3 regions of the Shewanella sp. Isolate7 genome follow, and region 3 is predicted to be linked to each of the others. Evidence: predicted binding sites of a transcription regulator. Region 3 holds the regulator's gene; each other region holds the start of a gene.
The links. The regulator sigma-54, encoded in region 3, starts transcription at its own class of promoters, with help from an activator protein. The targets are predictions, from matches to a motif close to GTTGGCACGNNNNTNGNNT.
Positions count from the first base shown of each region.

Region 1: L1D47_RS13875 (superinfection exclusion B family protein) is a predicted target of sigma-54. The motif match lies at 3,088-3,106, and genes of this name have one in related genera.
Region 2: glnA (glutamate--ammonia ligase) is a predicted target of sigma-54. The motif match lies at 3,116-3,134, and genes of this name have one in related genera.

Region 1 covers NZ_JAKEVJ010000052.1:20,880-26,151, forward strand. Annotated here, with positions in the region: gene pepT (peptidase T) at 5-1,234, shown strand; gene L1D47_RS13870 (ATP-binding protein) at 1,278-2,918, opposite strand; gene L1D47_RS13875 (superinfection exclusion B family protein) at 3,148-3,759, shown strand; gene L1D47_RS13880 (DUF3149 domain-containing protein) at 3,868-3,996, opposite strand; tRNA gene L1D47_RS13885 (tRNA-Leu) at 4,307-4,391, shown strand; tRNA gene L1D47_RS13890 (tRNA-Leu) at 4,443-4,529, shown strand; gene L1D47_RS13895 (TorF family putative porin) at 4,706-5,272, opposite strand, start outside.
Region 2 covers NZ_JAKEVJ010000041.1:15,272-20,543, forward strand. Annotated here, with positions in the region: gene L1D47_RS11815 (aminotransferase class V-fold PLP-dependent enzyme) at 1-522, shown strand, start outside; gene L1D47_RS11820 (M14 family metallocarboxypeptidase) at 621-1,445, opposite strand; gene glnA (glutamate--ammonia ligase) at 1,625-3,034, opposite strand; gene typA (translational GTPase TypA) at 3,403-5,226, shown strand.
Region 3 covers NZ_JAKEVJ010000003.1:61,037-75,757, reverse strand. Annotated here, with positions in the region: gene L1D47_RS01435 (ABC transporter substrate-binding protein) at 1-568, opposite strand, end outside; gene mlaD (outer membrane lipid asymmetry maintenance protein MlaD) at 580-1,053, opposite strand; gene mlaE (lipid asymmetry maintenance ABC transporter permease subunit MlaE) at 1,125-1,910, opposite strand; gene L1D47_RS01420 (ATP-binding cassette domain-containing protein) at 1,897-2,721, opposite strand; gene L1D47_RS01415 (calcium/sodium antiporter) at 2,941-3,900, shown strand; gene L1D47_RS01410 (KpsF/GutQ family sugar-phosphate isomerase) at 3,934-4,911, shown strand; gene kdsC (3-deoxy-manno-octulosonate-8-phosphatase KdsC) at 4,913-5,464, shown strand; gene lptC (LPS export ABC transporter periplasmic protein LptC) at 5,461-6,018, shown strand; gene lptA (lipopolysaccharide transport periplasmic protein LptA) at 6,005-6,547, shown strand; gene lptB (LPS export ABC transporter ATP-binding protein) at 6,544-7,275, shown strand; gene L1D47_RS01385 (RNA polymerase factor sigma-54) at 7,409-8,896, shown strand; gene hpf (ribosome hibernation promoting factor) at 8,927-9,214, shown strand; gene ptsN (PTS IIA-like nitrogen regulatory protein PtsN) at 9,217-9,660, shown strand; gene rapZ (RNase adapter RapZ) at 9,657-10,505, shown strand; gene L1D47_RS01365 (HPr family phosphocarrier protein) at 10,498-10,773, shown strand; gene mgtE (magnesium transporter) at 10,874-12,241, shown strand; gene L1D47_RS01355 (response regulator transcription factor) at 12,345-13,028, shown strand; gene L1D47_RS01350 (HAMP domain-containing sensor histidine kinase) at 13,061-14,302, shown strand; gene L1D47_RS01345 (hypothetical protein) at 14,702-14,721, shown strand, end outside.

The DNA.
Region 1 (5,272 bases), on a different contig from region 3:
GAATATGAAGCAGGCTCTGTTAAATCGATTCTTACGCTATGTGCAATTTGATACTCAGTCTGATGCGAGTCAGGCAGGTTGCCCCAGTACGCCGGGACAGCTGGCGCTGGCGGATCAACTCAGAGAGGAGCTGATCAAGTTAGGCTTCAGTCAGGTGGCGCTATCTTCTACGGGTTACCTGACCGCCCTGGTGCCCGCGACGGTCGAAGGGGTTCCCCCTATCGGCTTTATCGCCCATCTGGACACGGCGCCGGACTTTAGCGGCGCCAATGTGCGCCCTCAACTGATTGAGAACTATGATGGCGGCGATATTCATCTTGGTGAGCTGAACCGGCTCTCTCCCAAGGAGTTTCCCGAGTTAGCTCAGTATCTGGGACAGACGTTGATCACCACGGATGGCACAAGCCTGCTGGGCGCCGACGATAAGGCGGGGATCGCCGAGATAGTCACCGCACTATCGACCCTGATGCAAGAGCCGGGTAGCCTTCATGGCGATATCTATCTCTGTTTCACCCCCGATGAAGAAATAGGCCGCGGCGCCGATAAGTTTGACTTCGAAACCTTCAAGGCCGAGTGGGCCTATACTGTGGATGGTGGCGAGCTAGGGGGCCTAGAGTTCGAGAACTTTAATGCCGCCACGGCCGTGGTGACGGCCAAGGGAAACAACTGCCATCCTGGCTCCGCCTATGGTGTCATGGTGAACGCCCAGACCATGGCGGCGCGATTTCATGCCAAGATGCCCCTTGGCGATACCCCAGAAAACAGTCAGGACTACGCCGGTTTCTTCCACCTAGCAGAGATGAAAGGGGTTACCGAAGAGGCGCAGCTTACCTATATCATTCGCGATTTCGATCTGGATCAGTTCGAGCAGCGTAAGCGCTGGCTCACCGAACGGGTCGAGGCCTGCAATGCCCAGCTGCTCCAGGGCTCGCTAACGGTTAGCATCACAGACAGCTATTACAATATGCGCGATCAATTGATCCCGCATCCCCATATTGTCGATATCGCCAAGCAGGCGATGGGTGAGCTGGGGATCACGCCGAAGATCAAGCCTATTCGCGGCGGCACAGATGGCAGTCGTCTCTCCTATATGGGCCTGCCTTGTCCTAACCTGTTTACCGGTGGTCACAACTTCCATGGCAAGCATGAGTTCATCTGTCTGGAGTCTATGGTGAAGGCGACAGAGGTGATCATGGCGATCTGCCGCTTAACGGCTAAGCAATTAAAGGGCTAAGCAGTTAAAGGGCTAAGCAGTTAAAGGACTGACAGTTAAGCGGTTAAATGCCTGATTGATTGGAGAGGTTGAGCTCGATGGCTGGGCTGTCGAGGACCTCAACCGGAAAGCTCACCTCGAAACAGGCGCCGCCTAATTCGCCGTCGTCGCGATAGCGAATGTTGCCCTTGAGCAGGGTAACGGCGTTGAAGGCGGCGGAGAGTCCCAGGCCGGTGCCGCCCTCCGAGCGAGTGGTGGTATAGAAGGGCTCGAAGATATGACTGCTGGCCTCGCTGCCGATCCCCGGCCCATCATCCTGAATACGGATATTGAGCATGCCATCGTCCACCTCGGCGTCTATCCTGATCTTCCCCTGCTTGCGATCCTTAAAGCCGTGGGCATAGGCGTTGGACACCAGGTTGGTGACGATCTGCTTAAACAGGCTGAGATTGGTGAGTATGTTGAGGTCGGGATCCACCCGGTATTCCACCTCGGCCTGCTTGTCGCCGTAGATGAAATGCATCGACTCATGGTGCTCTTCTAGCCCCTGTTTGAGGTTGATGCTGCGTTTGTCTTCCAGGCTCTGCTCTGCGGCGATCGTCTTGAACTTCTGGATCAGGGTGCTGGCGCGGGTGATGTTGCTGATGATCAACTCACAGCTTTGCTGATACTCCTCCAGGATGGCATTGATCTCCTCCAGGGTCGCGTTTTCGCTATGGATCAACTTGATCAGCTCCTCGATATGGATCAGCTGGGTGCTGGCTGCAGTGAGGCAGATGCCGATAGGGGTGTTGATCTCGTGGGCTACGCCAGATACCAGGCCGCCGAGCGCTGCCATCTTCTCCTGTTCGACCAGTACCTGTTGGGCGCGTTTAAGCACCAGCAGGGATTGCTCCAGTTCCTGGGTGCGTTCCTTCACCTGGCGCGCCAGTTCATCCTTGTAGCTGCGTTCCAGTTCCAGCAGTCGCTCGCGATCCGCCAGGGCCTCTTGCAGTTCCAGCTTGGAGGCCTTGATGTCATCGAAGGAGCGCCTGAGTTGCAGCTGCATCTCATTGATTGCCTTGGCAACCAGCCAGAATTCGTCATTCTTATGGCTGTTCTTGACGAACACCAGGGGCTCGAACTCGCCGTCCAGGTTGATGTTCTGGCTGTAGTCGCTGAGCTTATGCAGGTGGCGGGTGACCAGAAACCACACCAGGAAGAGGATGAAGCCGGCGACGATGAAGGTCTTGATGGCGTTGGAGAGGAGTATGATGATGGCGCGATCGAGCAGTTTCTCATATACCACTCTCAGATCCGCCTGCACTAACAGGGTACCAACGTCTATGTTTTCGTTGCCTGAGCCATAGACCAGTTTAAAGCTGCGCTCTATGGTGTTTTCCGGGGTTGCCGTGCCCGCCTGCCAGTGTTGGCCGCTGTCGTCGTTTATCTCTATGTAGGTGATGTCAGGCAGCTGGATCAGGCCGTCGATCTGGGTGTTGATCAGGCGCTCGTCGATCACCCAGATGCTGGCCGCCAGCACGTCCAGATTGACCTTCTCTATGCTGTCGAATTGGCGGGTGATGCGATTGACGTCGCTGCGATAGTCGTTGACCAGCTGGAAGCCCGTGGTGAGCAGGGTGATTAAGGAGCTGAAGAGGATGATCGACAGGGTGAGTTTTCTGCCGATGGGACTCTTGAGTAGCTGAGCTGTGTGGTTTGCCATTTATGGTATCGCTTATCCCAAGCACCATAAGCACGGCCGACAATTGACGTTAGGTGCGCTGTCCAGATCACATAGCTTTAAGCATAGCCTGATTCTTATGTTCTGCTCGCGCAAAGGAATAAAAATGTCGCCAAGATGATGTTTGTAAAGTCTTTATGTGGCTCTGCGGGTTGGCATTTTACTTGCAGTTATTCTGCTTACTGCAGGTTTTTTGACACTAGGTATCAAGATGGAAAAATTAAATCTGATGCTGTTTAAACAGACGAGTCCTAAGCAAGTGATCTTCAATTTGATGTTGTGGCTGACCCTGATCAGCGCCGCCTTACTCTTTGCGCCCACCTCCCTGATGCAGACTCTGAGGCTAGAGCTGCTGGTGAGTCAATATGCCCACTTCATCGGCCTGGGATTGATTATCGGCGCGGCCTATCTCCTGACCCAGGTGGCCAACTATTTTCTCGATGAGGCGATCAAGCATCTCAAGGGCAAGCGTACCACTGAGACCATAGAGAAGAAGGTGCGGCTGCTGGATCCGACCGAGCGCGCCCTGTTAAGAGAGTTCTTCCTGCAAGGGGAGACAGTGCTGACCCTGCCTGAAAATGAGGCGGCGGTGCAGAGCCTGCTGGAGGCCAACATCTTGCAGTATCTGGGTAACAAGCAACAATACGCTATTCATGGCCCGACCGCAGATTTTAAGATTGCCATGGAGGCTAGATCCCATCTCAATCGCCAGGTCTTGCGTCTGCCTCAGGGGGAACCCAATCCCGAGCAGCTACAGCTGCTTATTAAGGCCAGACCCCACTTCATTCACAGTGTGGTGCCCAGTCGTAAACACGCCGCCTGATCTCCTATGGGGAATTGGGGGGGGAAACGCTGAACGATAGATAAAAAAGTGGGGGCATAAGCCCCCATTTGCATTAGAAATATGATTTTCTGGACTTCGAGGTCCTATCTATTCTGGTTTCGACTTCGAGATAAACAACCACATGATGTATGACATTATGCCAATGGTTGTGAAGATAACTATCATAGATAGCAGACCAATGGGGTTACCAAACATTAAATCTAACCAAAATGCCATGTGAGAAGTCCTCTTTCGTAGCTGTTTATATCGTTGTCCAAGCTAAATTAGCGCGAATGGATATGAGAAATGCTGATCTCGATCAATTAATGCTGTCAATTTGATAACGCCTTGTCATCGTTTTGAGAATTTTGTGAGCCTGGTGGCAAAATTTCCCCGTGTGAATAGCCCGATTGTGCCGAGTTTTAGGCGCTTAGGATGAAAAATCGGCAGTCGGTAATAAAGCTGTCGCAAAAGGCTTGCCATTAGTAAAAGCAAAGGTATAATTCCGTTCACTTACTCGAGACAGAGAGTAAGGTCTGATTGATGAGCCGGAGTGGTGGAATTGGTAGACACGACGGATTCAAAATCCGTTTCCTTCGGGAGTGACGGTTCAAGTCCGTCCTTCGGTACCATTATCAGTTGCTCTCCTAGTGAGAATAGCGGTAAGATCAGACTAACAAGATGCAGATGTGGTGGAATTGGTAGACACGCTAGCTTCAGGTGCTAGTGGCTTAACGGCCGTGCGAGTTCAAGTCTCGCCATCTGTACCAACTTGTTGATGCAAATCCTCTCTAGAAGAGATAAGAACCTGCTTAATAGCAGGTTTTTTTATGCCTGAAATTTATTGCTGTTTGAAGTCATTTCAGTAGCCAGCTAGCAGTCCAAGCAGCTGGAGCGCCATCGACGCTCCATCTCTTGCTTATTTTTCTCGATTGATTCCTAACGATTAGAAGTTGTAGGCGAGACCTATCATATAGTGGTCGTGTTCGAACTCCTGATAGCTGATCTCTAGCATGAGATCTAGCTGGGACAGTAGGGGGTAGCGATAGCGCAGTCCTACATCATAGATGCTGTCGGCAACCTTTCCTTTGTCGAGATAGCCATAGTTTTCAGCATCGGTAAACAGGCCTGCATGGGCGACCAATTGGCTGTCGTTAAACAGGTCGAAGCCATAGTTAACTTCTGTGTACCAAGCTTCTACATCTTGGTCATAGTTTACCATCAGATTAAGTGCCTTATAGTCGAGACTGACTGAATACTCGACGCTGTAGCCGCCAGCCCCATAAGTGTATTTCATGGCGTTGAAGCCTAGGCCTAGATCCTCGGTGAGCATCTGGTAGTAACCGCCGTAGTAATCAATTTCATAATCATTGTAGACGCTACCTTCATCCTCATAGCGATAGGTCTCGAATGAGGTGCCTAGATAGAAGCCACTTTCGTGTTCCACCATGAGATCGCCCTGAAGTGTGGGCTTGTTGTCGCTGATGGTCTGGCCGCGCCACAGGTAGTTGCT
Region 2 (5,272 bases), on a different contig from region 3:
TTCATGCTGGGTTCGAGCGTTAAGTGGCTCTGCGGCGGGCCGGGGGCGGCCTATCTCTGGGTCAATGCCGAGCAGCTGGCGCATTGCTCGCCCCAGGACGTGGGCTGGTTTAGCCATGAGAACCCTTTCGAGTTCGATATTCATCACTTTCGCTATCACGATTCGGCGCTCAAGTTTTGGGGCGGCACGCCTTCGGTGGCGCCCTATGCCATCGCGGCCCACAGCATTGGCTATTTCGACGAGCTGGGGGCGAACAAGGTGCGCCAGCATAACCTGATGCAGCTGCAGCGTATCTGGAATCAAGTGGGTGAGGCCCTGGTGTCGCCCTCAGACTCTGCTCGTTGCAGCGGCACCGCCATCTTGAATTTTGGTGCGGCGCAACAACAGGTGGTCGAGGCGCTGACTCAGGCCGATATCAGCCTGGATGTGCGTAAGCAGGGGATGCGTATCTCGCCGCATATTTACAATGGTGAGCAGGACATGCAGCGGCTATTGGAGGCCCTAGTCCCCTTCTGTCGTTAGTGGAAAGCCTATGCTCGCTGATAAGAAGCCAGGACTAGTGCCTGGCTTTTTTGTGGGCGTCAGATCTTAGCGCCTAGCCTAATTCTTCTCTCAGGTTCCTAGCGCCTCGCCAGACTCAACTCGACGAAGCGTTTGATGATGGCGGCATTGGCCAGGATGCGCTGGTCGAAACTCTGTTGGCCAGGGGTTTCGCTACACACGCCGACGCTGGCGCCCAGTCGTACCAGGAAGGCTTCGAAGGAGAGGTCGAAGTGGTTGAAGATAATGCCATCTTTGACCGGGCAGTCGTCGATCAAGCCATCCTGGGGGATAGGGAAATAGTGCCCCAGGGCGTCACGTAGCTCGCGGCTGAATTGGCCGGGGTGCTGGTTGGCCTCGAAGGAGTAGATGTAGGTGTCTGTTAGCAGCACATCTTCGTGGCAGGTGAGGATGCCATCTTTACTGGCGGCGGCCAGCAGCTGAGAGTGGGCCAGTAGGATCTCGCCCTCACTCGAGGTGTCTTGATTGCTGACGCCGCGGCCGTTTTCTAACACGAAGCCGCGATTAGGGTTCTGTCCCAGCTTGTTGAACCTGTGGCCGCGCTTGAAACCGGTAGGATTTACCAGAGGCAGCAGGCTGAGGTTGATCTGGCTAAATAGTTCAGGCTCCAGTTCGTTGAGGAAGTAGAGCAGTCCCCAGGGGCCGGCGGCCTCCTCGCCATGGAAACCTGCGCTGATTAGGATAGAGGGCTGATCTGCCTTCTGCGCCGGTGATTGATACAGCTCCAGCGGATGTGGCCCAGCATCGCCCAGCTTGCGTGCCTGTAGCCCAAGGCGACTCGCCTGCTCGGCCAGGCGGGCAGAGAAGCTGCTGATATCATTGCTCTGACAGCTAAAAATATCGCTGTGCCAGGTGTAAGACTGGAAGGGATCGCGGCTAGACATAATGGGATTCTAAGGTAAGTGATTCGGCGTGATCATGATAGCAGTTTGGCCATAAAGATAAATCAATTTTATGCCCGTCGTCAGGCGCTTAAATTAGGCTTAGCTCTCTGATTAACAGACATAAAAAAGCCGCCTAAGCGGCGGCTTCTTCAAGCTATAAGCGGACTTACAGGCAAGGATTACAGGCTGTAGTAAAGCTCGAACTCAGCTGGGTGAGTGGTGCGAGAAACGGTTTCAGCTTCTGCTGTCTTCAGGGCGATATAAGAATCGATGAAGTCATCAGAGAATACGCCGCCCTTAGTCAGGAACTCACGGTCTGCATCCAGGTTCTCCAGCGCATTTTCCAGCGAAGTCGCAACCTGTGGGATCTCGGCCGCTTCTTCGGCTGGCAGATCGTATAGATCCTTGTCCATGGCTTCGCCTGGGTGGATCTTGTTCTGGATACCGTCAAGACCAGCCATCAGCAGTGCAGCGAACGCCAGGTATGGGTTAGCCGTTGGATCTGGGAAGCGAGTCTCGATACGACGAGCCTTAGGGCTTGGTACTACTGGGATACGGATAGACGCAGAGCGGTTACGTGCCGAGTAGGCCAGCATCACTGGCGCTTCGAAGTGAGGCACAAGACGCTTGTATGAGTTGGTGCTTGGGTTCGTGAAGGCGTTCAGCGCGCGAGCGTGCTTGATGATACCGCCGATGTAGTAAAGTGCAGTTTCACTCAGACCCGCATACTTGTCACCAGAGAAGAGGTTAACACCGTCTTTAGCCAGTGATTGGTGAACGTGCATGCCGCTACCGTTGTCGCCAACGATTGGCTTAGGCATGAAGGTCGCAGTCTTACCGTAAGCGTGGGCCATGTTGTGAACCACATACTTAAGGATTTGGATTTCGTCGGCTTTTTCAGTCAGCTTGTTGAAGCGAGTCGCGATCTCGTTCTGACCGGCAGTCGCCACCTCGTGGTGGTGAGCCTCAACTACCTGACCCATCTCTTCCAGTACTAGACACATGGCGCTACGGAGATCTTGTGAAGAGTCAACCGGTGCTACTGGGAAGTAACCGCCTTTCACGAATGGACGGTGACCTGTGTTGCCGTCTTCGTAGTGAGTGCCTGAGTTCCAAGCCGCTTCTTTGGCGTCTAGCTTAACGAAACAGCCAGACATGTCGGTGCCGAACTTAACGTCGTCAAACAGGAAGAACTCTGGCTCAGGGCCAATGAGTACGGTATCGGCGATGCCGGTAGAGATCAGGTACTCTTCGGCTTTCTTAGCGATAGAGCGTGGGTCGCGGTCGTAACCAGTCATAGTGCCTGGCTCAAGAATGTCACAGCGGATCAGGGCAGTGGTTTCTTCGGTGAATGGATCAAGAACGAAGGTTGTTGGGTCAGGCATCAGTACCATGTCTGACTCGTTAATGCCCTTCCAACCAGCAATAGATGAACCGTCGAACATTTTACCGTCTTCAAAGAAATCGGCATCAACCTGATGAGTAGGAATAGATACGTGCTGCTCTTTACCTTTAGTATCGGTAAAACGCAAATCAACAAACTTAACTTCAAGTTCTTCTAGTTGTTGTAAAACTGATTCAACTGACATTCTAAAGTCTCCGAGTAGAGTAGAGGGGATGCCCTTCTTATATCATTCAGCGTTGCGACCAACGCGGTTCTGGCATGAGTAAAGCGAGACTCATGCCAAAAGTTTAAGGTATTGATTTTTATGGGAACGATAAAGCAGGCGGGTGGCGGGAATCTCGGCATTGCACCATAAAGGTGCATTGGTTGCCTCTTAATGGTGCGCTCACCAAGATGGTGCGCACCAATATAAACATGACTATTCATAGCTGACTAAAAAATAATCCTGTGCGAGAGCCCCTCGCTAGAGTAGAATGGCACGTTTTTTATTGCAACAGCTATTATTAGGGCTGTTATCAATACCCTATTTTTTCGATGGTAAGAGGTTTATCCGTGTTAGAGAATTTACGTAACATCGCCATTATTGCACACGTTGACCATGGTAAGACGACCCTGGTTGATAAGCTGCTGGCACAGTCTGGAACCCTTGAGACTCGAGGAGAGGCCGCTGAGCGGGTGATGGATTCCAACGATCTTGAAAAGGAACGTGGAATCACGATTCTGGCGAAGAATACTGCCATCAAGTGGAACGACTACCGTATCAACATCGTTGATACCCCTGGCCACGCCGACTTCGGTGGCGAGGTTGAGCGTGTACTTTCTATGGTTGACTGTGTGCTACTGCTAGTTGATGCGGTCGATGGTCCAATGCCACAGACACGTTTCGTGACTAAGAAAGCCTTCGCTCAGGGCCTTAAGCCTATCGTAGTGATCAATAAGATCGACCGTCCAGGCGCTCGCCCTGATTGGGTTATCGATCAGGTATTCGATCTGTTCGACAACCTGGGTGCTACCGACGAGCAACTGGACTTCCCAATCGTTTATGCCTCTGCACTGAACGGCTTTGCTACCCTAGATCCTGAAGAGACTGGCACCGACATGACGCCACTGTTCGAGACTATCGTCGAGAAGGTGTCTTCACCTGATGCCGATGCCGAAGGTGCTTTCCAGATGCAGATCTCTCAGCTGGACTACAACTCTTACGTGGGCGTTATCGGTGTAGGCCGTATCAAGCGCGGTAGCGTTAAGGTTAACCAGCAGGTTACCGTAGTGGCGGCCGATGGTACTACACGTAATGGCAAGATCGGCCAGGTACTCGGCTACATGGGTCTGGACCGTCACGAAGTTGAGGAGGCAAATGCCGGCGACATCGTGGCCATTACCGGTCTGGGCGAGCTGAAGATCTCTGACACCATCTGTGCCGTGGGCAACGCCGAAGCCTTGCCACCTCTGTCTGTTGACGAGCCAACACTGACCATGACCTTCCAGGTAAACACCTCTCCGTTCGCGGGTAAAGAAGGTAAGTATGTGACCTCGCGTAACATCCTTGAGCGTCTGCAACAGGAGCTGGTGCACAACGTAGCACTGCGCGTCGAAGAGACCGAGAGCCCAGACCGTTTCCGCGTATCAGGCCGTGGTGAGCTTCACCTGTCTATCCTGATCGAAAACATGCGTCGTGAAGGCTACGAGCTGGCCGTATCACGTCCAGAAGTTATCGTTAAAGAGATCGACGGCGAGAAGTGCGAGCCATACGAAACTCTAACCGTAGACGTTGAAGAAGAGCATCAAGGTGCGGTTATCGAGAAGCTTGGTACCCGTAAAGCTGACATGCGTGACATGCAGCCAGATGGCAAGGGTCGTATCCGTATCGACTTCATCATTCCTAGTCGTGGCCTGATCGGTTTCCAAACCGAATTCATGACAGCCACCTCAGGTACGGGTCTTATCTACCACTCATTCGACCATTATGGTCCAGTGAAGGGCGGTGAGATCGGTCAGCGTCAAAACGGTGTGTTGATCTCTAACGCTACCGGTAAGGCATTGACCTTCGCCCTGTTCGGTCTGCAAGACCGTGGTCGTCTGATGATCGGTCACGCCGCCGAGGTTTATGAAGGCCAGGTAGTGGGTATCCACTCTCGCGCTAACGACCTAACGGTTAACTGTCTGAAAGGTAAGCAGCTGACTAACATGCGTGCCTCGGGTACCGACGAAGCTCAGGTACTGACACCGCACATTCAGATGACCCTTGAGCAGGCGCTCGAGTTCATCGATGACGACGAATTGGTAGAAGTGACTCCGCTGAGCATCCGCGTGCGTAAGCGTCACCTGACCGAGAACGATCGTAAGCGTGCCAGCCGCGCCTCGAAAGACGCTTAATTTGGCCCGCACCTTTTAGGTGCAGCCGATTAGCCCGAAACCCCGA
Region 3 (14,721 bases):
GGCGGATGAGGTTAGTGATCTCGGCGCTCTTTGAGGAGAGCAGGCTGACCCCTTCTGCCACCAAGTCGAACGCCTTCCAGGTGTCGTCTTTGAGGCGGCGAACCCTGAAGATCAGCTTGATAGGCGGACGTCCCTGCTCGATGATCTGCACGTTAACATCCACCATCTTCTCATCGTCGAAACGCTTGGCCGGCGCAAATTCTACCTGCTGATCCGTATACTCGGTAAAGGCCTGAGCATAGGTGGCGATCAGATAGGCCCTAAACGCCTCGGCGAAACGCTCACGCTGATCCGGCGTACTCTGACGTAGGTAAGGCCCCATCACCTTGTAAGAGGCATACTTGTAATCGATATAAGGCATCAGCTCGTCAGAGACTATCACCTTAAGATGGTCAGGATTGGCCTGAATTGTGGCAATATCCTGATGAAATCGGGCGAAAGTCTTGTTGGCGACCGATTCCACCATGGCGTAGGGGTCTTTAGTATTGACCGAGATCTCCTCGGCGCTGACCAGATTGCTAACTAGCAACACCAAGGAAGAGAAGAGCACTTGCAACAACTGTTTCATATTCGTCCCTATTAATTTTCTTTAGACTTCATACTGTATAAGAACTGGCCGATAAGGTCTTCGAGCACTAAGGCCGAATGGGTATCGTCGATACGATCGCCATCTTTCAACATGCCGATATCGTCCATCACGAAACCTGGCGTCAGGCCCAGGAACTGCTCACCCAAGAGCCCAGAGGTCAAGATAGACAGGCTACTGGTCTCGGGGAACTGATCGTACTCTTTGTCCATCGCCAACTCGACCACGGCCACCAGTTCATCGGGATCCAGGCCAATCTTGGTCACTCGACCAACCACCACGCCACCCACTTTGACCGGCGAGCGCACCTTGAGGCCACCCACATTGGTAAACTTGGCATACAAGGTGTAGTGGCTCTGCCCAGGCTTCACCTCGACGTTGGCGACATTGAACACCAAGACCAGGAAGGCCATCAGGCCCGACAGAATAAACAAACCAACTAAAAGTTCAATTTTGCGAGTCAACATACCCAATTACCACTCAGTTCTATACATACCACGAAGGCAGGCATATAGGTTTATCCATAAACAAAAATTCATCAGCGGCCAAACATCATGGCCGTCAACAGGAAGTCCAGCGCCAACACCGCCAGGCTAGACTGCACCACTGTTTGTGTGGTCGCCCTGCTAATCCCCTCGGGATTAGGAATCACATGATAGCCACGATACAGGGCTATCCAGGTGACCACTACGGCGAACACCAAGCTCTTGATCAAACAGTTCACTATGTCCTGACGCCACTCTACCGAGGCCTGCAGTATCGACCAGAAGCTGCCGCTATCGATCCCCTTCCACTCAACCCCCACCAGATGACCGCCATAGATGCCCACGGCGGTAAACATCAGCGCCAGCAGCGGCAGGCTGATCACCCCGGCCCAGAAGCGCGGCGCGATCACCTGACGCAGAGGATCGATAGCCATCATCTCCAGGCTGGAGAGCTGTTCGGTACTCTTCATCAGGCCGATCTCTGCGGTGAGCGCCGAGCCTGCTCGTCCGGCAAACAGCAGCGCGGTCACCACGGGGCCAAGTTCACGCAGCAGACTGAGCGCCACCATGGGCCCCAGGCTGTCTTCGGTACCAAAACCCACCAAAATATTATAGCCCTGCAGCGCCAGCACCATGCCGATGAAGAGGCCTGAGACCAGGATGATCACCATGGACTGCACGCCGATCACATACAGCTGCTTGATCAGTAGCGGCGTGCTCTTACGTACCCTTGGCACCTTGGCGATGGCGCCCCACAACATGAGTCCGGCGCGTCCCAGGCCGGTGACACTGTCGATCGCACCACGACCTAAGCGGGCGATTTGATCAATCACGCTCACCTAACATCTCCTTCTGGTAATCCTGGGCGGGAAAATGAAACGGCACGGGCCCGTCGGGCTCGCCGCCGATAAACTGTTTCAATTTCGGATTGTCTGCGGCCCTTAATTCGGCTGGCGTACCATGGGCGATCACCTTCTTATCGGCCAGCACATAGACGTAGTCGGCAATCCCCAGCACCTCCTGTACGTCGTGAGACACCACCACAGAGGTGAGGCTCAGCGCGTCGCTCAGCTCGCGGATCAGCTTAACTAGGACGCCCATGGAGATAGGGTCCTGACCGGCAAATGGCTCATCGTAGAGCACCAACTCGGGTTCCAGGGCGATGGCGCGAGCCAGGGCCGCACGCCTTTGCATGCCGCCAGAGAGTTCGCTCGGCATCATCTGCGCCGCGCCGCGAAGACCGACCGCCTCGAGCTTCATCAACACGATGCGGCGAATGATCGCCTCGGGCAGCTCGGAGTGTTCCCTAAGGGCAAAGGCCACGTTGTCGAACACATTCATGTCGGTAAACAGGGCGCCGCTCTGAAACAGCATGCTCATGCGCTTACGCAGGGCAAACAGCTCGCCGCGATTGCATTGATGCACGTCTATGCCATCGACCTTGATGACCCCTTTGTCTGGGCGCAGTTGACCACCGATCAGCTTAAGCAGTGTGGTCTTGCCTATGCCGCTGGGTCCCATGATGGCGGTCACCTTCCCCCTGGGGATCGTGAGGCTGACATCGTCATAGATAACATGGGTGCCACGACTGAAGCCCAGATGACTGATCTCGACCAATGGCTTCGCTTGTTCCATCGGCGCTTGTTCCATCGGCTTAGTCTCACCCTTTGCTTGGTTGTCATGACTTAACGATTGATGACTCATAACGGGACCTAGTGCGTTCCATGGTTAGGCGGCAGGAAAAGAGGCAAATTGTACGAAATTGACGGATTGTGCACAACTGAATCGACACTATCTTTGCGCAATACTTTCAATTTTGTTCAAATCCAGCGAAAATGCGCGGCAGACTCTTAAATAAAAAGATTTTCAATGCTATTTAATATTTTCTTACTGATTGCTGGTTTGGGTGCACTGGTTTGGAGTGCCGACAAATTCGTCTTCGGCGCCGCGGCATTCGCCCGTAATCTCGGCCTGCCGCCTATGTTGATTGGCCTCACTATCGTCGCTATGGGCAGCTCGGCCCCGGAAATGTTTGTGGCAGCCACCGCCTCCCTCGAGGGCATGACAGACACGGCCATAGGTAATGTGCTGGGCTCCAACGTCGCCAACATCACGTTGATCTTAGGGATCACCGCGCTGTTAGGCGCAATCTCGGTAAGCTCACAGACACTCAAGCGGGAAATCCCTATGATGCTTGGCGCCACGGCGCTGGCAGGATACTTTCTCTATGATGGTCAGCTGACCCGCATCGAGGGGCTGGTGCTGTTGGCACTCTTCTTCGCCCTCATGGGATACCTGATCTGGCATGCGATCGCCAATAAGGAAAAAGATCCGCTCATCGATGAGGCCGAGAGCGAGGTGCCTAAAGATGTCCCCACGCCTAAGGCGATCCTCTGGCTCGTCATCGGCCTAGTGCTGCTGCCCCTGTCTGCCGACTGGATGGTGCAAGGCGCCGTGGGTATCGCCAAGGCCTTCCATATGTCAGACTTAGTCATAGGCCTGACCATCATCGCCGTCGGCACCAGCCTGCCGGAACTGGCGGCCTGTGTGGCAGGCGTGCTGAAGAAGGAAGACGATCTGGCCATAGGTAACGTGGTTGGCTCGAACCTGTTTAATATTCTAGCGGTATTGGCGCTGCCCGCCCTTATCGCCCCTGGCGCGGTCGATGCCGCCGCCAGCAGTCGCGACTTTTACATGGTGATGGCAACCAGCGTTGCCCTGGCCATACTGATTTTATTAACCGGCAAAGCCCGCCAACTTCGCCCTTGGCATGGCGGCGTGTTATTAGCGACTTTTATCGCGTACCAAATCACGCTTTTCCTATCCTAATAACGTTTAGGCCGACAAAATAGAGAGAACAAGATGGTAGATGCAGATCAATTACGTCATTGGGGACGCAAGGTTATCGATATCGAGCGCAACGCGCTGGACAACCTGTATCAATATGTCGACTCAAGTGAATTTGCCAAGGCCTGCCAGCTGATCCTCGCCTGCACCGGCAAGGTAATTGTGATGGGCATGGGCAAATCCGGCCACATAGGTAACAAGATCTCGGCCACCCTGGCCAGCACTGGCACCCCCGCCTTCTTCGTCCACCCCGGCGAGGCCAGTCACGGAGACCTGGGCGTCCTGAGCGAGAACGATATCGTGCTCGCCATCTCCAACTCGGGTGAGGCCAGCGAAATTTTAACCCTGATGCCGGTGATCAAGCGCATGGGATTGCCGGTCATCGCGGTAACGGGTAAACCCGAATCCAACATGGCCAAACACGCCATAGTCCACCTGTGTATCGAGGTACCGGAAGAGGCTTGTCCGCTGGGACTGGCACCAACTTCCAGCACCACGGCCACCCTGGTCATGGGCGATGCCCTGGCGGTGGCCCTGCTTCAGGCTCGTGGCTTTACCAAAGATGATTTCGCCCTATCCCACCCAGGCGGTAGCCTGGGCCGCAAGCTGTTGCTCAAGGTGAGCGATGTGATGCACAAGGGCGACGAGCTGCCACTGGTTAGCGAAGATATCTGCATCACAGAGGCCCTGTATGAGATCTCCAAGAAGGGGCTGGGCATGACTGCTGTGGTCAATAACCAGGGGCTGCTGGTCGGCATCTTCACCGATGGCGATCTGCGCCGGGTGATCGACGCTGAGATCAACCTGCGCAAGACCTCGATTTCAGAGGTGATGACCCATGGCTGCGTCACCGTCAGCGACGGTATCTTAGCCGCCCAGGCACTCAAGGTGATGGACGAGAAAGAGATCAACGGCCTGATCGTCACCGACGATCAACAAAGACCGATTGGCGCACTCAACATGCTGGACATGGTTAAGGCGGGGGTGATCTAACATGGCACATCAAGGTTTCTACGGTCCCATCAGCGACGAAGTCTGGCTGAAAGCGAAACAGATCAAGCTGTTGATCTGCGACGTCGACGGCGTCTTCTCCGACGGCCTGGTCTATATGAGTAACTCGGGCGATGAGCTCAAGACCTTCCATACCCGCGACGGCTATGGCGTCCGCTCTCTGCTGACCAGCGACATTCCCGTGGCCATCATCACGGGGCGCAAGTCACAGATAGTGGAAGATCGCATGACGGCACTGGGCATCACCCACATCTACCAGGGTGTCGACAACAAGCTAGAGCCCTACCAGGAGCTGCTAAGCCTCTATAAGGTCACGCCAGAGGAAGTTGCCTACATAGGTGATGACATGGTGGACCTGCCTGTGATGGAGAAGGTGGGCCTGTCTGTCTGCGTGGCCGACGGTCACCCCTATGTGCGCCAACACGCCGACATGGTCACCCATATCAAGGGCGGTCATGGCGCCCTGCGTGAACTGACGGATCTTATTCTGCTGAGTCAGGATAAGTTTGCCTCGGCCCACGGAATGAGCATATGAACAGAGTCACCCTGGCGATCATCGCCTTCTTCGGCACCGCACTGCTGCTCTATTGGCAGGTGCAGTCGAAAAAGGGCAACGAAGATCTAGCCCTCAAAAACGTCGATCGTCCCGACTATATCGTCCGGGATCTCAAGAGCGTGCAATACAATGATGAGGGTGGCATCAACAGCCGGGTATCGGCCAGCCACATGGAACACTATGCCGAGCGCAACCTGACCTACTTTACCCAGCCCATCTATCTGGTCTATCCCGACAACGGCGATGCCCAGTGGCGCCTGAGGTCCACCAAGGGCACGCTGGACAAAAATAGCGGACGGGTCACCCTGGAAAATAATGTTATCATTGATGCCATTAGCCCAGAAGAACCGATTCAGACCATAGAGACCACCTATCTGGAGCTGGATCTCAATACTATGATTATGACATCCGACAGAAGCATTCGGGTCACAGGGCAAGATTTCCTCATTACCGGGGAAGGCTTATATGCCGATCTCAACGCACAAAATATACGACTGACGAGTCAGGTAGAAGGAACATATGAAACTAAATAGCCTTATTCTTGCTGGCCTGCTGTCCCTGGTCAGTATTGGCGCCCACGCCGAGGTAAACGACCTGCTGCAAGAGGTTAAGATCTCTGCCGCCAGCCAGGAAGCCGACATCAAGAACAACCAGATCATCTTCCACGGTCCGGTAGAAGTCACACAAGGCTCAATCAAGATTTTGGCCAGTAAGCTGCGCGCCTTCAGCAAAGAGAAGAATAGCGGCAAGATCCTCATCGCCACCGGCAACCCAGCCACCTACTCTCAGGTGATGGAAGATGGCCGCCCAGCATCTGCCAGTGCCAAGGAGATACGCTACGAGCTTTCCAGCCGCACCCTGACACTGATCGGCGACGCCACCCTGGAACAGGAAGGCAGCCAGGTCACAGGTTCGCAGATCCGCTACAACATAGAGCAGCAACAGCTGATCGCCGAGAGCAGCGGCAAAGACAGAGTGATCACCATCATTCAGCCTGAGAACTATCAGGAGCAGATCCAGCCAGAACAGAAACCCGAACAGCCCAAACAGGAAAAGCAATGACACACCTAACCTTGAAGGCGGAGAACCTCGCCAAGAGCTATAAGAGTCGTGCCGTTGTCCAAGACGTGAGCCTCACGGTCAAGACCGGGCAGATCGTCGGCCTGCTGGGGCCAAACGGCGCCGGCAAGACCACCACCTTCTACATGGTCGTCGGATTGGTGCAGAGCGACAAGGGCCGCATCTTTATCGACGATGACGACCTGACGCTGGATCCCATGCACCTGCGCGCCCGCAAGGGCATAGGTTATCTGCCTCAGGAAGCCAGCATCTTTCGTAAGCTCTCGGTACGCGACAACATCATGGCCGTACTGCAGACCCGCAGCGATCTGAACAACGACGGCCGCGAAGAGGAACTGGAACACCTGCTGGAAGAGTTCCATATCACCCACATCCGTGACAGCCACGGCATGGCACTCTCAGGTGGTGAACGTCGCCGGGTAGAGATCGCCAGGGCGCTGGCCGCCAACCCTAAGTTTATTCTTCTCGACGAGCCTTTCGCCGGGGTCGATCCCATCTCGGTCATCGACATCAAGAAGATCATCGAGCAGCTTAAGAATCGTGGCCTGGGGGTGTTGATCACCGACCATAATGTGCGCGAAACACTAGATGTCTGTGAGAAAGCCTATATCGTCAGCCATGGTAATCTGATCGCCGAAGGCACACCCGCCGAAATCTTAGACAACCAGCAAGTACGAGCAGTGTACTTAGGTGAACAATTCAAGCTATAGTTAATCTTATAACGGGGCCACACAGAAAAACCTATCTTAGATTGTGGCCTTAGCGACTATTCGATATATTTGTCCGGCACATATAGCCAGAGCTTTCTCATTTTATAATTAGAAACAAGGGAATAGCAGTACGATGAAAGCGTCACTTCAGCTCAAAATGGGTCAGCATCTCACCATGACGCCCCAGCTACAACAGGCCATTCGTCTGTTGCAGTTGTCGTCATTAGAGTTGCAGCAGGAGATCCAGCAGGCATTAGAATCTAACCCGCTACTGGAGTTGGACGAAGAGCAGGAGAGCGCCAATGTCGAGCTGCAAGATGATACCGTCAGCGACAACTTCGATAACAAGTACGACGACAAGATAGAGCTGGATTCGAGCCAGGATAATTCAGGTGTCGAGACCTCTGACGCCCTGACCCAGGACTCCATGCCAGACGAGCTGCCGGTCGATACCACCTGGGACGAGGTCTATACCGCCTCGCCCAACTCCAGCTCGGGCGCCATGCGTGACGACGACATGCCTTTTCAGGGTGAAACCAGCGAAGGCCTGTATGAACACCTTGAGTGGCAGAAGAACCTGACCCCCTTTTCCGATAACGATCTGGCCATCGCCACCGCCATCATAGATGCCATCGACGAGCGTGGTTACCTGACCCAGACCTGTGAAGATATTCTCGAAGCCATGGGCGATCCTGAGATCGAACTCGACGAGGTCGAGGCTGTACTCAAGCGGGTACAACACTTCGATCCCATCGGCGTGGCGGCGAGGGATCTCAGCGAATGCCTGACGATTCAGCTCGCCCAATACAGCGACGACACGCCGCACATCGCCAACGCCCGCATGCTGATCAAGGAACATCTGGATCTCATCGCCGGCCGCGACTTCCGTCTGTTGATGCGCAAGACCAAGCTCAAAGAAGATGACCTAAGGGATGCCATCGCCCTGATCCAGACACTCAATCCCCGTCCCGGTCTCGCCATCACCGCCAGCCGCGACGAGTATGTGATCCCGGATGTGACCGTCACCAAGAAGAAGGGGCGCTGGGTGGTCGAGCTTAATCCCGACAGCATGCCCAAGATCAACGTCAATCAGCAGTATGCCGCCATGGCGCGCAGCACCAAGAGCCAGGCGGATGGCCAGTTTATTCGTGGCCACCTGCAGGAAGCCAAATGGTTCCTTAAGAGCCTGGAGAGCCGCAACGAGACCCTGCTCAAGGTGACCAACTGTATCGTCGACTTCCAACAAGGCTTCTTCGAATTTGGTGAAGAGGCGATGAAGCCCATGGTACTGAACGACATTGCCGAGGCGGTGGAGATGCACGAGTCCACCATCTCACGTGTGACCACACAAAAATATATGCATACCCCGAGAGGGATCTTCGAACTCAAATACTTCTTCTCCAGTCACGTCGGTACCGACGATGGCGGAGAGTGCTCTTCAACAGCAATACGCGCCTTCATCAAGAAGCTGGTTGCTGCGGAAAACCAGAAAAAGCCATTGAGCGACAGCAAGATGGCTCAACTCTTGGCCGAACAGGGTATCAAGGTAGCTAGACGCACCATTGCCAAGTATCGCGAAGCGATGCTGATACCGCCGTCGAATCAGCGCAAGAGCTTATAAAACAAACCTGGAAACTGGAGGACTATCTTTATGCAAATAAACCTGACTGGGCACCATATCGAGATCACCCAATCTCTACGAAGCTACATCGAAGAGAAATTCACAAAGCTTGAACGTCATTTCGATCAGATCAATAATGTGCACGTTGTATTAAATGTCGAAAAGTTGCAACAGAAGGTTGAGGCAAAGTTACATCTCCGCGGCGGAGAAGTGTTCGCAACATCCGAACATGCGGACATGTATGCCGCGATAGACTCCCTGATTGACAAACTCGATCGTCAGGTCATTAAACACAAAGAGAAGCTTACTAAACATTAACGATGGAACTGAGTACCATCCTGCGGCCGGAGTGCACCACCTGCGCCACTCCGGGCAGTAAGAAAAAGGTACTGGAGCTTATCAGCGACTTAGCCGCTGTCCAGTACCCTACCCTCTCCTCTCAAGAAATTTTTGAAAGCCTTCTGGCTCGAGAGAAAATGGGCAGCACAGGTATAGGCAATGGTATCGCGATTCCTCACGGGCGGCTGACCAACATAGATCAACCCGTGGCCGTACTGGTGAAATGTGCTGAACCAATCGCATTCGATGCCATTGACAATCAGCCCGTCGATATCCTTTTTGCATTATTAGTGCCCGCAGATCAATGCGAGCAACATCTTAGCACCCTGGCCGCCATGGCCGAGAAGCTCAATGATAAGGCGATCATTAAGCAGCTAAGAAAGACCCAAGATGAATCCGAACTCTATCAGGTGATCACCCAATGAAATTGGTTTTGGTATCAGGACGCTCAGGATCGGGAAAATCCGTCGCGCTTAGGGTCTTAGAAGATCTAGGCTATTACTGTGTCGATAATCTGCCACTGCAGATGATGGAGTCCCTGCTGGAGCAGCTCAAGGGACGCAACGATCTCGTGGCCATCAGTGTCGACGTGCGCAATATGCCGAGCGAAGAGATCCAGCTGGAAAAGCAGCTGGCCAAGCTTCCCAAAGATACCGAAATCTTAAGTTTCTTCCTGAACTCCAGCGACAGCGTGCTGCTCAAGCGCTATAGCGAGACCCGCAGACTACACCCGCTGTCACGCTCTAAGGTCTCCCTCAAGGAGGCGATACAGCTCGAAGGTAAGTTACTGGATCCCATCGCTAAACTGGTGGATCACTACATAGATACCTCCAACCTCAACATCTATGAGCTAAGCGACAAGGTTCGCGAGATCCTGCTTGGCACTGTGGATAAAGAGTTGGTGATCAACTTCGAATCTTTCGGCTTTAAATATGGCATGCCAAGCGAAGCCGACTTCATGTTCGACGTACGCTTCCTGCCCAACCCCCACTGGGAGCCGGAGCTGAGGCCCTTAACCGGCCTGGACGAGCCTGTGCAGCAATTTCTCAGTCAGCAGCCACTGGTCAACAAGTTCATCTGGCAGATCGAAAACCTGCTGGAGACCTGGTTGCCTCACCTCGAGCGCAACAACCGCAGCTACCTCACCATCGCCATCGGCTGCACCGGCGGTCAGCACAGGTCTGTCTATGTGACCGACCAGCTCGCCAAGCTGTTTAACAAGGGGCAGCATAAGGTACAGGCTCGCCACAGAGAGCTAAAGCATGACTAAGTTGGCTCGCCAGCTGACCATCTGTAACAAACTGGGGCTACACGCCAGGGCGGCGACCAAGCTGGCGGTACTCGCCGCCAAGTTCGACGCCGAGGTCACCCTAATTCAGGGCGATAAACAGGCCTCCGCCGCCAGCGTACTCGGCCTCCTGATGCTCGAGACCGGCATGGGCAAAACCATCACCATCACCAGCGAAGGCAAAGATGCCCAGGCGGCCCTAGATGCCATCAGCGCCCTTATTGACGCCAAATTCGATGAGGCCGTATAATCGGCTCGCTTTCCGGTACCAGCTTAATTTCGTCCTATACTTATCATAGACTTACAAGCCTACCGCCCATGCCGTTCAATCAACTGCCAAAGGAGGAGCTATGCCGATCGAAGTGTTAGATAGTGAGACCACAGATCAACGCCTTAATCAGCTGACTCAAGCCTTAGGCAGTGGCATGTTTGTCCATGTGCGCAGCATGCTGCACGACATGGCCGCCTCCGATATCGCATTCATCCTGGAATCTTCGCCGCCGCGCACCCGTCAGGTGCTCTGGCAGCTGATCGACCAGCAGCACACGGGGGAGATCCTCGACGAGCTGGGTGAAGAGCTCAAAGATACCCTGATCACCCAGATGAGTCCCGAGCGGGTCGCCAAGGCGGCCGAAGGCATGGATACCGACGATCTGGCCTACATACTGCGTAGCCTGCCCGACAGCGTCTTCAATCAGGTGTTGCAGTCGATGACGGCGCAAGACAGGGCCAGGGTGGAGCAGGCGCTCTCCTATCCGGAAGATACCGCCGGCAGTATCATGAACACAGATACCGTGACAGTGCGGCCCGATGTCACCATAGATGTGATTCTGCGTTACCTGAGGATCCGCGGCGAGCTGCCCGATGCCACAGATACCCTGTATGTGGTGGACAAGCGCGACAGCCTGCTGGGCGGCGTACGCATTACCGACCTGCTCACCTGCGATCCTAATGCCTCGGTGCGAGAGATCATGAACGACGATCTCGAGGGGATCCCCGTGGCCATGGACGACGGCGAAGTCGCCCAGTTGTTCGAACGCCATGACTGGGTCTCGGCGCCCGTGGTGGAAGAGGAAACCAATCGTCTGCTGGGCCGTATCACCATCGACGATATCGTCGACGTGATCCGTGAGGACGCCGAACACTCCATGATGGGGATGGCGGGTATGGATGACGATACCGATACCTTCGGCCCTGTGGTCAAGAGCACCCTGAGGCGCTCCCTCTGGCTGACCATCAACCTGTTTGCCGCGCTGCTGGCCGCCTCGGTCAGCAACATGTTCGAGAACACCCTGGAGCAGTTTGCCACCATCGCCATCTTGATGACCATAGTACCCAGCATGGGCGGCGTGGCGGGCAACCAGACCCTGGCCCTGGTGATACGCGGTATCGCCCTGGGACAGATAGGTCAGAGTAACTCCCGCTGGCTGATCGGCAAGGAGCTGGCTATCGGCTTTCTCAACGGCCTGCTCTGGTCCTTGCTGGTGTTTGCGGCCATCTGGCTATGGAAGGGCGATATCGCCCTGGGCGGACTGATCGGCGGCGCCATGCTGATCAACATGACGGTGGCCGGTCTGGCTGGCGCCTGCATTCCCCTGCTGCTGAAGAAGTTTAATATTGATCCCGCGCTGGCCGGCGGCATGGTGCTCACCACAGTCACAGATGTGATTGGCCTGTTCGCCTTCCTCGGCCTCGCCACCCTGTTCCTGCTGAATTGATTCTCGAGTGCATCCCAAAGCCCAATCGGATGCGCTTGAATTTCAATGTTAACGACATCTTTTTCACGCTAGGATAGGTAGAGTCACCGGCGAGAGAAAAGCCATGCAAAATACTCAAATACTCATCATAGAAGATAATGCCGATGTCGCCGGCGTCCTGGGAGACTACCTGGAAGCCCAGGGGGCTCAGGTGGATTACGCCAGCAACGGCGAACTCGGCCTGCGCCTCGCGACCGAGGGACACTTCGACGCCATAGTACTGGATCTCATGCTGCCCAAGATGGACGGCTATGCCGTGGCCAAGGCCCTGAGAGAGCAAGGCTCCAGCGTCCCAATCCTGATGCTGACGGCGCTGGACGACAAACAGGATCTGCTGCAAGGCTTTCACAGCGGCGCCGACGATTACCTGACCAAGCCCTTCGATCTCGATGAACTGCATGTGCGCCTGCTGGCATTAATCAAACGCCAGCTGGGACGGGTCGCTCAAGGCTGCCAGCAGTGTGGGCCGCTCACCCTCAACATCGCCGAGCATACCGCCTACCGCGATGGCAAGAAACTGCAGCTGACTCCCAGTGGTTACCAGATCCTGCACCTGCTGATCTCCCGCGCCCCCAATGTGGTGAAGCGGGAGGAGATAGTGCAGCATCTGTGGGGGGAAGAGCCTCCCAACAGCGATATCCTGCGCAGCCACATGTACCAGCTGAGAAACCAGGTGGATAAACCCTTCGACACCCCCATCATACTGACAGTGCCTAAGATAGGCTTTCGGTTAGACGTGAATCAATAGAGGCCCAACAGGTGCGAAAAACCGCCAAGAGTATGACTCGTAAACTCAGTTTCTACTTCGGGAGCATCGCCCTCCTGGTGGCCGCGATCCTCTATATCTTGAGTATCATCATCCTCTACTGGGTCGAAGATGAACTCAACCGCCGCACCCTGGAGCAGATCGCCCCCAGTGCTCAGACGGCGTTCGAACAGGGCGCCATGTCGCCGCTGGTCTTAAGCACCACGATCGTTGCCTACAATGATCCGGACACCCTACCCAAGGAATATCAAACCATTGCCGATCTCCCCATCGGCTTTCTCGATGAGCTACACGACACCTTCAAGGAAGATATCTTCATCTATCGCAGCCAATATGACGACACCAAGGCAACCCATCCCCTGATTCTGGTGATGGATGCCGAGAAGGTAGAGCTGAGCCGTGACGAATGGAACAACATCAGCCTGGTTATCTTGGCGGTCACCCTGATGTTGTTTGCCCTGTTCGGCTTTGCCATCACCATGCTCACCCGTAGGCTTATCGCTCCTATCCGGGCCATCAGCGAGCAGCTCGAGGGCTCGGAGGGCAACCAGAGCTTTCAAGTCTCCAAGGACGCCACCCTGGAGTTTCATGCCCTCACCGCCAGCCTCAATCACTATCAGCAGCAGATCGCCCAGCTGATCCGCCGCGAACGGGCCTTCTCTCGCTATGCCAGTCATGAACTCAGGACGCCGCTGACCATTATTCAGGGCGCCAGCCGTCTGCTCGAGCAGGAAGGCAATCCGGAGTTTCAACAGCGACAACGCGGGCGCATCGCCAAGGCCGCCAGCAATATGCAGCAGATCATCGATGCACTGCTGAGCCTGGTAAAACAGGAAAAAGGACTGAGCTCGCCCGAGCTCAGACCCCTACAGGAGAAGGAACTCAAGCAGATCCTGGCCGAGGTCGCCCCCCTGGCAAGCCAGAAACAGATCCAGCTAACGCTACAACTCGATGCCAGTCCGCAGATAGCCCCCAGCGAGCCTGTGCTACGCATGTTGCTGGTCAACTTGCTTAATAACGCCATCAACGCCAGCGATAGCGGCCACATCAGCATCAGCGTCGATGAAAAAGGGATCTCGGTACAAGATCAGGGCCATGGCATGAGCAGTAGCGACACCCGCCCCCAGGGCCATGGCCTGGGGCTGGAGATCGTCGAGGCCCTGTGTCAGCGTTATCAATGGCGTTTTAGCCTCAACAATAGCGATACCGGTTGCATCGCCAGGTTGCACTTCCCTGCAGCAATTGATGCACGCTAATGGTGCAAAATAATGGTGCAACATAGGCGCTAAGCCAGGTTCTAGCACGCCCCAACCCCGAGTTTCTGTCTGTCATCTAATTGGCATAAGTTTCGCTTATCCTAGGGCCTGTTTATCTTTCGCGTTCATTTTTGCAGCATTCTGTATCGATTTTATACAAGGCAGAGCGATTGTAATGTAGTGTGCTACATCAATGAGCGATAACGCAGTAGAAAAATGATACAGACGCTGCCCGCAGGGTTCGTCTTGAGCACGTTCAACTCTTTGTTACTCGGCTTTTATATAGAATAACTATACTTCAAGCCTCATGCCGCGATTTGAACGTGCTCAATTAGAACAAAAATTGTTCTCAAAAGGTCAACAGGCCCTAGCGCGGTCACGCACTCAGGAGGCTTTCCCTTGTACAGGCTTGAGACACA